Regions from separate parts of the Pseudomonas helmanticensis genome, predicted to be linked through region 3. Evidence: predicted binding sites of a transcription regulator. Region 3 holds the regulator's gene; each other region holds the start of a gene.
The links. Region 3 encodes FliA, which starts transcription of late flagellar genes. Its sites were predicted from a motif close to CTAAAGTTTNNNNNNNNNNNGCCGNTAA; they were not measured.
Positions count from the first base shown of each region.

Region 1 (4,778 bases), 1.2 Mb from region 3:
GGTGCTGGCCATCGCTTGGTTGATGCGCGCCGAAGGGTTGGCGTTGACGGTAGTCGGGTAGGGGTCTTTGCCGCCGCTGCGGCCGATGGGAATAGGTTGAACGTCGCGATTGAGGACGATCACACCGTTGCCTTCCGCCTGCACATTGAAACTGACGAATGTGCTGGCTGCTGATCCGATCAGCAGAAGGCAGGTCAAACCTTTTTTGATGTTCCCCACGGCTGCAATTCCTTCTTCAGTGGGCTGGCCCTTGTCAGCGTTGTGAAGGAGAGAGCGAAAGCTGTGCCGCTTTTGAGTTCTTTCGGAATTTCAATGGGTTACAGGAAACCAGCGCGCAGGTGATACACAGGCTGTTTCAATCTTGAAACACGGGTGCTGCGGCTAACCTGTCTGTTGCCTGAACAATGCTCTGGAATGGGGGTTTGCGCCGGTGTGTTTCAGCGATGTAACAGGTGGCATGACAAAGCGCAGCAGAGCGCTTAAACGGCCACTTTGCACGCGGGCGGGTGTATCAGGATCGGACACTTTACCCCCAGAACAGGGGCAACCGATGGGGCAGGCGCCCCGAAAACCAGGTTAATCGAGCAGCAGTCGTGCAACCCGGTCGAATGCCTGGCGCTGGCGTTCGAGCCAGTTGCCCTGAATGATCTCGAAGGGTTGTTGATGCTGAACCAGCCAGTCGCGGGTGGCGTGGAAAAACGCCAGGCGCTCAGCCAGATCCGGTTGGCAACGCTGGCCGTCATCGGTCCAGTCGATCTGTTCCGGCGACAGCAGCAGGTGCAGGTCGTAATGGCGCGCCAGCAACTCGGTTTCCAGCCATTGCGGGCAATCGCCGAAGAGCGTTTGGCTCCAGAGCATATTGCTCAGCAGGTGAGTATCGAGAATCAGCAGCGGCGGTTGTTGCGCGCGCGCCTGATCTTCCCATTGCAACTGACCACGAGCGATCTCGGGAATATCTGCCAGGCATGTATCACGCGGATTCAATTCGATGAACCGACGCACGTATTCATCCACGCGCAAGCCACCAAAGCGCTGCTGCAGGCCCGCCGCGAGCCAGCTTTTGCCGGTTGACTCGGGACCGGTAAGGACAACTACCTTCATGTCCGTAACGCCGGATCGGCGCGCCATTCGCGCCAGCCTTGCACCGCGAGCAGGGTGAACAGGCCGTACAAGGCCGCAGTGAGGTAAAGCCCCTTATAGATGAACAGGCCGACGAAAATCACATCGAGCACGAACCACAACGCCCAGCATTGCAGGCGTTTCTGCGCCATCCACAATTGTGCGACCAGACTGAAACCGGTGAGCGCGGCATCGAGCCACGGTTGTGCGGCATCGGTCCAGTGAGCCATGGCCGCACCGAGCAGCAAACTGCCGACGGCACCCGCGCTCAATCCCTGCAGAATCGAACGCTGGTCGAGCCGCGTGACCTCGCGGCCGTCGTGCATCGTTCCGGCCCGGGTCCATTGCCACCAGCCGTAGATCTGCAAAGCGGCGTAAATCACCTGCAACAACATGTCCGAATACAGCTTCACTTCAAAGAAGATCCAGCTGTAGAGCAGCACCATGACCAGCCCGATCGGCCAGCACCATGGATTCTGTTTGACCGTCAGCCAGACGGCAATCACACCGAGAGCGGCGGCAAACAGTTCAAGCCCGGACATGTGGGTTCCTGGAGGGAGTCGAAGAAGGGAGCGGATTGTACCCAAAAACCTGTAGGAGTGAGCCTGCTCGCGATAACGGTGTGTCAGCAACGCAAATGTTGGCTGACGGACGCGATCGCGAGCAGGCTCACTCCTACAGGGGGTGTCAGACGCGGAACTGGCGCAGCAGGCCGTTCAGTTGTTCGCTCAGTTGGCCGAGCTTCAGGCTGGCCGCACTCGACTGTTCGGCAGCGATGGCGGTGCTGTGCGAAAGTCCGGCCGCCTGCGTGACGTTCTGGTTGATGTCCTCGACCACATGCGCCTGCTGCAACGTCGCGCTGGCAATCGATGCATTCAAGCCATTGAGATTACGCAGGGCCTGTCCGATGGCATTCAGGCTGGCACCGGCCAATCCGGCCTGTTCAATGGTCAGTTGCGAGGCCTTGCTGCTGTCGCCAATCACCCGCACAGCGGCTTCGGAATGATTTTGCAGGCGCTCGATCATCGACTGGATTTCCGCCGTCGACTTCTGTGTGCGCTGGGCAAGCAAACGCACTTCGTCTGCGACCACGGCAAAACCGCGCCCTTGTTCGCCAGCCCGCGCCGCTTCGATAGCCGCGTTGAGCGCGAGCAGATTGGTCTGCTCGGCAATCGAGCGAATCACTTCCAGTACGCTGCCGATCTGCGTGCTTTCCGCCGCCAGCGTGCGAATCACTTCGACGGCTTGATCAATGGTGCCCGAGAGCTTGTCGATCTGTTGCAGGCTGCCGTCGATATTGATCTGGCCCTGTTGCGCCTGTGCTTCGGCGTCACGCATTTCGCTGGCGGCATGCTCGGCATTCTTCGCCACATCCTGCACGCCATAGGTCACTTCGTTGATTGCCGTGGCCACCAGCTCCATCTGTTGTGATTGCTGCTGGCTGCGTTGCTGGGCTTGCGTGGCATCGTTGCCCAATTCACTCGAAGACTGCCCGAGGGCGCTGGCGGAAACCTGCAGGTCGCCGATCACCCGGCGCAGTTTCGCCGTGAACGCGTTGAAGTGATGAGCAAGCTCGGTGACTTCGTCCTGGCCATGGGTATCGAGACTACGGGTCAGGTCGCTTTCGCCGCTGGCAATATTGGCCATGGCGTTGACGGTTTCCTGCAGCGGCCGGACGATGCTGCGGGCGATCAGGATCACCAGCAGCGCCATGATCAGCGCAATCACCAGGCCGATGGCCGAGGCCTTGATCACCTGGCCCTGAAACTCAGCCTGGACGTCGTCGATGTAGACGCCGGAGCCGATCACCCAGCCCCACGGTTCGAAGAGTTTCACATAGGACGTCTTCGCCACTGGCTCGCTGGCGCCGGGTTTCGGCCAGCGGTAGTCGACCATGCCGGCGCCTTTTGCTTTGGCAATCGCAACCATCTCGTTGAACACCGCAAAACCGTCCGGATCGCGGATCGCCGAGAGGTTCTGGCCTTCGAGTTTAGGGTTGGTCGGGTGCATGACCATCACGGGCGTGAGGTCGTTGATCCAGAAGTAGTCACTCTGGTCGTAACGCAGGCCGCGAATCGCCGTCAGCGCCTGCTTCTGGGCGGCATCCTTGCTCAAGGTGCCGGCGGTTTCCAGGTCGTGGTAATAGCTGAGCAGGCCGCTGGCGGTCTGCACCACGTGCTGGGTTTTCTGCGCTTTGGCGTGATACAGATCATCGTGGATCTGCTTGAGCATCAACGCGCCCAAGGTCAACAACATGACCACCGCCACAATCAAGATGAGCCACAAGCGTCGGCTGATCGACACACTGCGCAAGCTGTTCATAACGCTGTCACTCCGGTTTCTTGTTCTTGTCATAAATCAACGCCAGCATCCAACCACATTCAGGTGATCGGGCATACGCGACCCAAGTCGTATAACGCGGCAGCGCTATTACGGCTTGTCTGATAGGATTTCGGCCCCGCGCGGGAAAACCTGAATCCAGGTTGATATTTCACGGAATTTTGACCGTTTTTTGTGGATCCTTGACGCGCGGAATCGGTACAGCAATAAACGGCTACGCTGATCGCAGTGAACGTAAGAAAAATACTATCGGGGCATGCCGCCGCGCATCGCTCTCTGGGGGATTGATGGATCTTTGGACCGCCTTGCAGGCACTGATACTAGGAGTTGTAGAAGGGCTGACGGAGTTTTTGCCCATTTCAAGTACAGGACACCAGATCATCGTTGCCGACTTGCTCGACTTCGGTGGTGAGCGGGCCATGGCGTTCAATATCATTATCCAGCTCGGCGCGATCCTCGCGGTGGTCTGGGAGTTTCGCCGCAAGATTTTCGATGTAATCATCGGTTTGCCGACCCAGCCAAGTGCACGGCGCTTTACCGCCAACTTGCTGATCGCCTTTATGCCGGCGCTGGTATTGGGCGTGATCTTTGCCGATCTGATCCACGAATACCTGTTCAATCCGATTACCGTGGCAACCGCGCTGGTGATTGGCGGCATCATCATGTTGTGGGCGGAAAAACGTCAGCATGAGGTGCATGCCGAGACCGTCGACGAGATCACCTGGAAGGACGCCTTGAAGGTCGGTTTCGCCCAGTGCCTGGCGATGATTCCGGGGACTTCACGTTCCGGCTCGACGATCATTGGCGGCTTGCTCTTTGGCCTGTCGCGCAAGACGGCTACCGAATTCTCGTTCTTCCTCGCCATGCCGACCATGGTCGGTGCGGCGGTGTATTCGGGCTTCAAGTACCGCCATCTGTTCGTGCCGGCGGACTTCCCGGTGTTCGCGATCGGTTTCGTCACCGCGTTCATCTTCGCCATGATTGCCGTGCGCGGCTTGCTCAAGTTCATCGCCAGCCACAGCTATGCGGCGTTCGCCTGGTACCGGATCGTGTTCGGTCTGCTGATTCTGGCCACCTGGCAGTTCGGTTGGGTCGACTGGGCGGCGGCCAAGCCATGAGTGATTCCCGCGCGCGCCGACCTGAAGGGCGACCTTCAGGGGGCAGTATCCAGAATCTGAAGTTGAAGCTGCTGGTGCTGCTGATCGTTTGTGCGCTGCCGTTGTTCGGCTCACTGTCGATGTGCCTGCGCGGAATTTCGTCGGTGCCGCTGGCCGCTTACGCGATCGTCAGCGTGCTGGCGTTCTTTATGTATTGGGCAG
Region 1 is NZ_FXUY01000001.1:1,340,654-1,345,431, reverse strand. It holds gene QOL84_RS06065 (hypothetical protein) at 1-219, opposite strand, end outside; gene QOL84_RS06060 (AAA family ATPase) at 577-1,101, opposite strand; gene pnuC (nicotinamide riboside transporter PnuC) at 1,098-1,661, opposite strand; gene QOL84_RS06050 (methyl-accepting chemotaxis protein) at 1,807-3,441, opposite strand; gene QOL84_RS06045 (undecaprenyl-diphosphate phosphatase) at 3,747-4,577, shown strand; gene QOL84_RS06040 (DUF1294 domain-containing protein) at 4,574-4,778, shown strand, end outside.
Region 1: a site for FliA is predicted at 3,569-3,596, ahead of QOL84_RS06050 (methyl-accepting chemotaxis protein). Genes of this name have one in related genera too.

Region 2 (4,778 bases), on a different contig from region 3:
GTCGCTGCGACCCTGGCCAACCACGCAGCAGCCGGTGCGGTAGGCGCCTGGTTCGGCAGCTTCTTCTCGAATGCAACGCTGCACTGGATCCTCGCCGCGAGCTTCACGGCCACGGCGCTGTGGACGCTGGTCCCGGACAAAATGGACGACGATGAAACCAGTACCGCACGCAAGTTCGGGCCTTTCCTGACCACGCTGATTGCGTTCTTCCTCGCCGAAATGGGCGACAAGACGCAGGTCGCGACAGTGATGCTCGCCGCGCAATACCCGGATCTGTGGCTGGTGATTCTCGGCACCACCGCCGGCATGTTGATTGCCAACGTGCCGGTGGTTCTGGCGGGTAATTTTGCCGCAGACAAACTGCCGCTGACCCTGATCCGTCGCCTCGCGGCTTCGGCGTTCATGATTCTGGCGATCGTTGCGGTGTACAAGGCAATGCAGAGCAGCGGGTGGGTTGGGTAACGCCCACTGCCGATACAAATTACCTATCAATAAAATGCGGTCGATAGCTGTCAGAATTGACAGCTATCGTCACCGTATTAACGGGCATACATTCATGAATTCTGATCTCACTGCACTTCACAAGGATCGTAATCATGACTACGCCCAAGCATTACTCCAAGTTAACCGCGTCCGGCATCATCATTCCCTACACGCCTTTCAGCCACTCTTGTGTGTACACGGCGACCGTGGATAAAACTGATCCGAAACGGGTGCATTTCCTGCTGACAGGGCGCACCGAGAACGGCCTGAAAGAACTGGAATATCTTGATGGAAGAGCCGATTTGCTCGTGCAAAACGTTGGCGGTTACAGCACTCGTGCCGCTCAATACGAGAGCGACTCATCCGACAGTTACTATTGGACGTTTCCTGCCGCAGGCACGCCGACCCACTTCACCATTTCAGACGGTGCGGGAAATCCGTTCAGGATCAACTTCACCAAAAAGGACGCTCGAGAATTCGAGTTTGAGTGCGAGTTCTTCCTCGTGTTCGGGAAAGATCATGACTACAACTCGCGCGGTAATTACATCTTCATCGATTATCTACTGCCCTCACCAGGCTCGGTGCTAAGAGACAACTTTGCCAATGCGCAGCCCGGCAAGTAAAACGGGTCAAGGCGCTCTCGCGGTGAGAGCGCCTTTTTTACTCAGGATTTCGGGGCCTGTTCGTACAGCGGCATGACTTTCGGGATCGCCGCCTGCAACGAGGCAATCCGGCTGGCCGAGGCTGGGTGAGTGCTCATGAACTCCGGCGGCGCACCTTCCGACGCCTTGCTCATCTTGTTCCACAAGGTGATCGCGGCGTTCGGGTTGTAGCCGGCGAGTGCGGCCAACTCCAGACCAATAAGATCCGCTTCGTTTTCGTTGGCGCGGCTGTTCGGCAGGGTCATGCCGTAGTTGGCCACGGTGTCGGCCAGCGCCAGACTGTCCTGACCCAGACCCAGCAATGCACCCGCGCCCTGCTTGGCCATTTCAATCCCGTAGGCCTTGGACATCGCTTCACGACCGTGCTCGCGCAGGGCGTGGGCGATTTCATGGCCCATGACCGCAGCGATTTCATCGTCGGTCAGTTTCAGACTGTCGATCAGCCCGGTGTAGAAAATGATCTTGCCGCCAGGCCCACAGTTGGCATTGAGCTCATCGCTCTTGATCAGATTGACTTCCCACTGCCATTGCGCCGCATCCGGACGGAAATTCGGCGCCTGGGCGATCAAGCGATTGGCAATTGCCTGAACCCGTTTGGCCTCAGGACTGGTCTTGTCCAGCACACCCTTGCTGGAGGCTTCACCGACAGTCTTCTGATACGACTGGGCATACATCTGGTCGACCTCTTGCGAGGACAGCATGCTGAACATGTACTGCTTGCGCTCCACACCCACGGCACCGCCGCTGGTGGTGTTGACCGACTGACAACCGGCCAGCAACAGCGCTGCGCTCAGTGCACTTACAACCAATGTCTTGTTCATTCAAAAGCTCCCTGAAAACCTGCGCGTATCCTAGGCGGGTAATTGTATCGACGCCAGATACAACGGACGTGCTGCAACGACTTTCAGACGTTTCCCACCAGAGCTGTCGTAAAAAATTCACAGCGACTGCCAAGTCCCGTGCTACTGCGTCGCGCACAGATCCATTTGCGACATCGGCTTGTAATTGCACCGGCTTGCACTCATGGCCCAATGCCGCCTGCCGATACATCACCGCAGACGTCCTCTTGCGTGCGGAGCTCCCATGAAGTTCAAGTCGATCCAGTTTTCCGTTGCCGCCCTCGCCGGCGCCATCGTCCTTAGCGTGGTGGCCGCGCTGGTGCTGTACGCGCTGTTTTCCGGTGCGCGCACGCAAGAGATGGTGCAGCAGCGCACCCAGGCGCAATTCGAGCAAGTCATCGAGCAGCGCCTGACTTCGCTGGCACAAACCCAGGTCAGCCAGATCCAGCGCGAACTCGAAGCGCCGCTGTTGATTGCCGGCGGGCTGGTACGGGTCAACGCCCTGCTCGGCACGCCGGGCGCCGATGGCCAGCCGCGCCTGAGCGTCAGCCGCGAGCAGTTGATCAGCCTGATCAAAGAGAACGTCGAAAAGAACCCGAAGATTCTCGGCACCTACATCGGCTGGGAAAAAAACGCGCTGGACCACAATGACGCGGCTTACGTCGGCACCAGCGTGGTTGGCATCGATGCCGCCAACGGGCGCTTTCTGCCGTGGTGGTTCCGCAATGACGACGGCACCCTCGGCCTGGACAAACTGGTCGACGTCGACGACCAGAAAACCCTGTCCACCGGCGTGCGCGCCAGCGAGTACTACCTGTGTTCGAAAGAGAGTAAAAAATCCTGCGTGATCGATCCGGCGCCCTACAAGGTCGGCGACAAGATCGTCATGCTCGCCTCCTTTATTGAACCGATCATGCTCAATGGCACGTTCCAAGGCATCGTCGGCGCCGACCTGTCGGTAAACTTCATTCAGGAAATGCTCCTCGCAGCCAACCAGAAACTCTACAGCGGCGCCGGGCAAATGGCCCTGATCGGCGGCAATGGCCGGATCGTTGCCTACACCAAGGACCCGAGCAAATTCGGCGAGAAAGTCAGCGACATCCTCGATGCCGAACAGACGGCCAACATGGCCAATCTCAAACGCGGCGAAGTCACCTATTCCGTCAACAAGGACAAAGGCCGCATCGAACTGTACCTGCCATTCGGCATCGGCCAGACCGACGCGCGCTGGACGCTGATGCTGCAACTGCCGCTCAACGCGGTGATGGCGGACCTGCAAAAACTGCAGGGTGATCTCGATGCCCAACGCAAGTCCGACACCTTCGGCATGGCCATGGTCGGTCTGCTCATCGCCGGCATTGGTTTGCTGGTGATCTGGCTGGTCGGCCACGGCATTGCCCGGCCGCTGAAGCAGATGGTCGCGATGCTCAATGACATCGCTCAAGGTGAGGGTGATCTGACCCGCCGCCTGAGCAGTGATCGCAGCGATGAACTGGGCTCGATCGCCAAGGGCTTCAACACCTTTCTCGCCAAGTTGCAGGCGATGATCACGCAAGTGGTGACGTCAGTGCAGAGCGTCAGCGATTCTTCGGAACACACCGCCGACATCGCCATTCGCACCAACATCGGCATCCAGAAACAAATGGCCGAGATCGATCAGGTTGCAACAGCGGTGCAGGAAATGACCGCCACCGCCCAGGACGTTGCGCGCAATGCGACGCAGGCGGCGCAAGCGGCCAGCCATGCCGATCAGGCGGCCAGTCAGGGCATGCAGATCGTCCGCGATACATCGAACTCGATCGGCGTACTCGCGCTGGAAATCGGCAAGGCTGTAGGTGTGGTGCAGACGCTGGCCAAGGACAGCGAGAACATCAACGCGATCCTCACGGCGATACGCGGGATTGCCGAGCAGACCAACCTGCTGGCGCTGAACGCGGCGATTGAAGCGGCCCGCGCGGGCGAGCAGGGTCGTGGTTTTGCCGTGGTGGCGGACGAGGTGCGCAATCTGGCGCAGAAGACCCAGAAGGCTACCGAAGAAATCCAGACCATGATCCAGCAACTGCAACAGGGCACTCGCGACGTGGTGCGGGTCATGGAAGACAGTCAGAACCGTACCGACGAAAGCGTGCAGCACGCGGCGAAAGCGGCCGAGGCGCTGGAGACGATTACCCAGGCGGTGTCGGTGATCAACGACATGAACACGCAGATTGCCAGTGCGGCGGAGGAACAGAGTGCGGTGGCCGATGACATTAACCGCAACGTGATCAACATTGGTCAGGTGGCGAACGAAGTGGCGGGCGGTGCGGATGAGTCGAGCTCGGCGAGTGCCGATTTGACCAAGTTGGCGGAGCAGCAGCGGCGGTTGATCAATCAGTTCAAGGTTTAAGGTCAAGACACCCTCACCCTAACCCTCTCCCAGAGGGAGAGGGGACTGACCGAGTTGTCTCCCGTCATACATCGACCTGAAAGAAACCAGTCGATTATGGATTCAAAGCAGAGCGTTCAAGTCGGTGTATTACTTCAATATCCCCCAATCAGTCCCCTCTCCCTACGGGCGGTCCGACGTTTCGGGAGGGCTAGGGTGAGGGGCTTTTGATCTAAATGCTTTAGCCCGGGGTCAGGCACTCGGGGCCATTGAGCTTGGGATCATTGATCAGGTTCGCCAGCACTCGCTCGCGTAATGCGACCGGTTCGCTGGCGAGCAAGCCTTGCAGCACATGCAACGGTGTCTCCGGATCAAGCCATGCCGCCTGCCCTGCCTCATCAAGAATCAACGGCCGGCGCTGACTCGATG
Region 2 is NZ_FXUY01000002.1:1,376,748-1,381,525, forward strand. It holds gene QOL84_RS28945 (TMEM165/GDT1 family protein) at 1-462, shown strand, start outside; gene QOL84_RS28950 (hypothetical protein) at 597-1,106, shown strand; gene QOL84_RS28955 (M48 family metallopeptidase) at 1,148-1,966, opposite strand; gene QOL84_RS28960 (methyl-accepting chemotaxis protein) at 2,229-4,370, shown strand; gene QOL84_RS28965 (SOS response-associated peptidase) at 4,591-4,778, opposite strand, start outside.
Region 2: a site for FliA is predicted at 2,166-2,193, ahead of QOL84_RS28960 (methyl-accepting chemotaxis protein). Genes of this name have one in related genera too.

Region 3 (4,778 bases):
GGTCGACCGCGTTGCGCACCAAGTGGACCAGCGGATCGGCGAGTGCCTCGACAAGGTTTTTGTCGAGGTCGGTTTCTTCACCGACCAGCTCCAGGTTGATCTCTTTCTTGAGCTGACGAGCCAAGTCGCGAACCAGACGCGGGAAGCGCCCGAAGACTTTCTTGATCGGCTGCATCCGCGTCTTCATCACCGCGGTCTGCAAGTCAGCCGTGACCACGTCGAGGTTCGACACGGCCTTTTGCATGGCTTCATCGCCGCTGTTCAGGCCCAGGCGCACCAGACGGTTACGCACCAGCACCAGCTCACCGACCATGTTCATGATTTCGTCGAGACGTGCGGTGTCGACGCGCACGGTAGTCTCGGCTTCGCTCGCCGGTTTTTCCGGTGGCGGTGTCGCCGGAGCGCGGGCCGGAGCCGGTGCAGCAGCAGCGGCCGGTTTCGGCGCTTCGGCTTTAGGCTCAGGCTTGGCCACAGGTTTGGGCGCTGCAACAGCGGCCGGTGCCTTGGCGGCAGGCGTGGCGACAGTAGAAGCGCTGCCCGCAGAAGCGGCGCCGACTTCGCTGAACTTGCCTTTGCCGTGCAATTCATCCAGCAGCGATTCGAACTCGTGATCGCTGATCAGATCGCTGCCGGCAGCCGCAGCCACCGGTGCGGCAGGCGCAGGTGCCGAGGCAATGGCCGATTCCAGCGCATCGACGGCGAAGTTGCCTTTGCCGTGCAACTGGTCGAGCAATGCTTCGAATTCGTCGTCAGTGATGTCGGAGTTGTCGCCCTTGGCAGGCGCCGCAGGCGTTGCCGCCGCAGGAGCCACGGCATCAACCGCGAACTGGCCTTTGCCGTGCAGTTGATCGAGCAACGACTCGAACTCGGCATCGGTGATTTCATCGCTGGCTGCTTCATTGGCAGTTTGCGCAGGGGCAGCAGCGGCCGGGGCTTCGGCTTCGGCCTTGACGGCGTTCAGCGAATCCAGCAGCTGTTCAAATTCGTTATCGGTGATGTCGCCCGAATCGCCTTCGCCAACCAGCTCTTCGATCATTTCAGCCACCGGCGATGCCGGGGCTGCGTCCGCCGATTGCGGTTCGGCCAGGCGCGCGAGGGCGGCCAGCAGTTCCGGGGTTGCAGCGGTGATCGGTGCACGCTCACGAACCTCAGTGAACATGCTGTTCACCGCGTCCAGTGCTTCGAGGACAACGTCCATCAGTTCTGCATCAACGCGACGTTCACCCTTGCGCAGGATGTCGAACACGTTTTCGGCGATGTGACAGCACTCCACCAGCTCATTGAGCTGAAGGAAGCCGGCGCCCCCTTTTACAGTGTGGAAACCGCGAAAAATTGCGTTGAGCAGATCTGCGTCATCCGGGCGGCTTTCCAGCTCGACCAGTTGTTCGGACAGTTGCTCAAGAATCTCGCCGGCCTCAACCAGGAAATCCTGAAGGATCTCTTCATCGGCGCCGAAGCTCATTAATGGGGTGCTCCTACAGGTCTAAAAACCCAAAAAACCTAAAATTCCACAACTCTAGAATCCAAGGCTGGATAACAAATCGTCCACATCGTCCTGACCGGACACAACGTCTTCTCGTTTATCGGCATGAATCTGCGGACCTTCACCCTGCGAGAGATGTTTTTGTGGATCTTTTTCTGCAAGCATCGCGGCGCGGTCATGTTCGATGCCCGCAAAGCGGTCGACCTGACTGGCCATGAGCACGAGTTTGAGCAAATTGCTTTCGACTTCGGTGACCAGTTGGGTCACACGCTTGATCACCTGACCGGTCAGATCCTGGTAATCCTGAGCCAGCAGGATGTCGTTGAGATTGCTCGACACCGCACGGTTGTCCGTGCTGCTGCGTGACAGAAAACCGTCGACCCGGCGCGCCAGTTCGCGGAACTCTTCAGCCCCGACCTCGCGACGCATGAAGCGGCCCCAATCGGCGCTCAAGGTCTGGGCTTCATCGGCCAGACCATTGACCACCGGCGTGGCGCTTTCCACCAGATCCATGGTGCGGTTGGCCGCGGCTTCCGTCAGCTTGACCACATAGCCAAGGCGTTCGGTGGCGTCGGTGATTTGCGACACTTCCTCGGCCTGCGGCATGTTCGGGTCGATCTGGAAGTTGACGATCGCACTGTGCAGTTCACGTGTGAGCTTGCCGACTTCCTGATACAGGCCACGGTCACGGGTCTGATTGAGCTCATGGATCAGTTGCACAGCGTCGCCGAACCTGCCTTTTTCAAGGCTCTCGACCAGTTCGACCGCGTGTTTTTTCAGGGTCGACTCGAAATCGCCCTGTGAAGATTCGTTATGCTCCATAGCTCCCCCGCGCGTTCATCAGCCGATGCGTTCGAAAATCTTCTCGATTTTGTCTTTCAACGCCTGAGCCGTGAAAGGTTTGACTACGTAGCCGTTCACACCGGCCTGAGCGGCCTCGATGATCTGCTCGCGCTTGGCTTCGGCAGTCACCATCAATACCGGCAGGTGCTTGAGTTTTTCATCGGCGCGCACGTGGCGCAGCAGGTCGATACCGGTCATGCCCGGCATGTTCCAGTCTGTTACCAGAAAGTCGATGCTTCCGCTGTTGAGCACTGGAATGGCAGTCACGCCATCGTCAGCCTCGACGGTGTTGGTGAACCCAAGATCACGCAGCAGGTTCTTGATGATCCGCCGCATCGTTGAGAAGTCATCAACGATGAGGATTTTCATGTCTTTGTTCAATTCGACCTCCAAGCAGTCTTAAACGCGCCCAGCACCTGGACGCGCCACTTCAATCAATCGGCGCAGCACTCGAAGACTGTCTGGAGCACAACAGAGCAAGACCGGTGCCGTTCATCACCGCACCAGCCTCGTTCGCAGTGTCCCCACACTGCCTTCAGCGCGCTCGCCACTCCCCCAAACGCCCCCGCAAACGGGCCGCGCACTGGCTGTGTAACTGGCTGACCCGCGATTCACTGACGCCAAGGACTTCACCGATTTCCTTGAGGTTCAGCTCTTCGTCGTAGTACAGCGCCAACACCAGTCGCTCACGCTCCGGCAAATTGGCAATCGCGTCCGCCAGCGCTGCCTGGAAGCGTTCATCTTCCAGATCGCGCGACGGCTCGAGATGAGCACTCGCGCCATCCTCGTGCAGCCCTTCGTGTTCGCCGTCCTGCAACAGGTCGTCGAAACTGAACAGGCGGCTGCCCAAGGTGTCATTCAAAATCCCGTAGTAATCGTCGAGACTCAATTGGAGTTCGGCTGCAACCTCGTGATCTTTAGCGTCACGGCCGGTTTTAGCTTCAATTGAGCGAATTGCGTCACTGACCATACGGGTATTGCGGTGAACCGAGCGTGGCGCCCAGTCCCCTTTGCGCACTTCGTCGAGCATCGCGCCGCGGATTCGAATGCCCGCGTACGTTTCGAAACTGGCGCCTTTGCTGGCGTCATATTTGGTCGAGACTTCGAGCAGGCCGATCATCCCGGCCTGAATCAGGTCTTCGACCTGCACACTCGCCGGCAACCGTGCCAGCAAGTGGTAAGCAATGCGTTTGACCAGCGGCGCGTAACGCTCGATCAGCTCGTACTGAGCGTCGCGTGCCGACTTCTTGTAGTAGTTCATACCGCTAGCGGTCATAACACGGGCCCTGCCGTTTGCTGCACGAGGCGCTCGACGAAAAATTCAAGATGGCCACGCGGGTTGGCCGGCAACGGCCAGGTATCGACTTTCTGCGCGATCGCCTTGAACGCCAGTGCGCACTTGGAACGCGGGAAGGCTTCATAGACGGCGCGCTGCTTCTGCACGGCCTTGCGCACACTTTCGTCGTACGGCACGGCGCCGACGTATTGTAGAGCGACGTCAAGGAAGCGATCCGTGACCTTGGTCAACTTGGCGAACAGGTTGCGCCCTTCCTGAGGGCTCTGCGCCATGTTGGCCAGCACGCGGAAGCGGTTCATGCCGTAATCGCGGTTGAGCAATTTGATCAGCGCGTAGGCATCGGTGATAGAAGTCGGCTCATCGCAGACCACCAGCAACACTTCCTGCGCTGCGCGCACGAAACTGACTACCGAGTCACCAATACCCGCAGCGGTGTCGATCACCAGTACGTCGAGATTGTCGCCGATGTCGCTGAACGCCTGAATCAGGCCGGCGTGTTGCGCCGGGCTCAGGTGCACCATGCTCTGCGTGCCGGAGGCGGCAGGCACGATGCGGATCCCGCCCGGGCCTTGCAACAGCACGTCGCGCAATTCGCAGCGGCCTTCGATGACGTCGGCCAGCGTGCGTTTGGGGGTCAACCCCAGCAGAACGTCGACGTTCGCCAGCCCCAGATCGGCGTCCAGCAACATGACCCGACGGCCAAGCTCTGCCAGCGCCAGGGACAAGTTCACTGACACGTTAGTCTTCCCGACGCCACCTTTGCCGCCGGTCACCGCGATCACCTGTACGGGATGCATGCTGCCCATGTTATTTCTTTACCTTGTCTTGCATAGACGGAGGCCACATTACTGGCTGCGCGTTCACAACCGGAACAATGCATGGCAGACCATCGATGTAGGTACAAAAATTATTCATGAATACCTCAGCCTACCTGCTTGGTCGGGCTGTGATAGATATCAGCGAACATGTCAGCCATGGCTTCTTCGCTGGGTTCTTCCTGCATTTGCACGCTGACGGCGCGGCTGACCAGTTGATGACGGCGCGGCAGATGCAGATCATCCGGAATCCGTGGGCCATCGGTCAGGTACGCGACCGGCAATTCATGACTGATCGCCAGGCTTAACACTTCGCCAAGGCTGGCCGTTTCATCCAGTT
Region 3 is NZ_FXUY01000001.1:2,530,227-2,535,004, forward strand. It holds gene QOL84_RS11195 (chemotaxis protein CheA) at 1-1,462, opposite strand, end outside; gene QOL84_RS11200 (protein phosphatase CheZ) at 1,517-2,305, opposite strand; gene QOL84_RS11205 (chemotaxis response regulator CheY) at 2,324-2,695, opposite strand; gene fliA (RNA polymerase sigma factor FliA) at 2,862-3,602, opposite strand; gene fleN (flagellar synthesis regulator FleN) at 3,599-4,429, opposite strand; gene flhF (flagellar biosynthesis GTPase FlhF) at 4,546-4,778, opposite strand, start outside.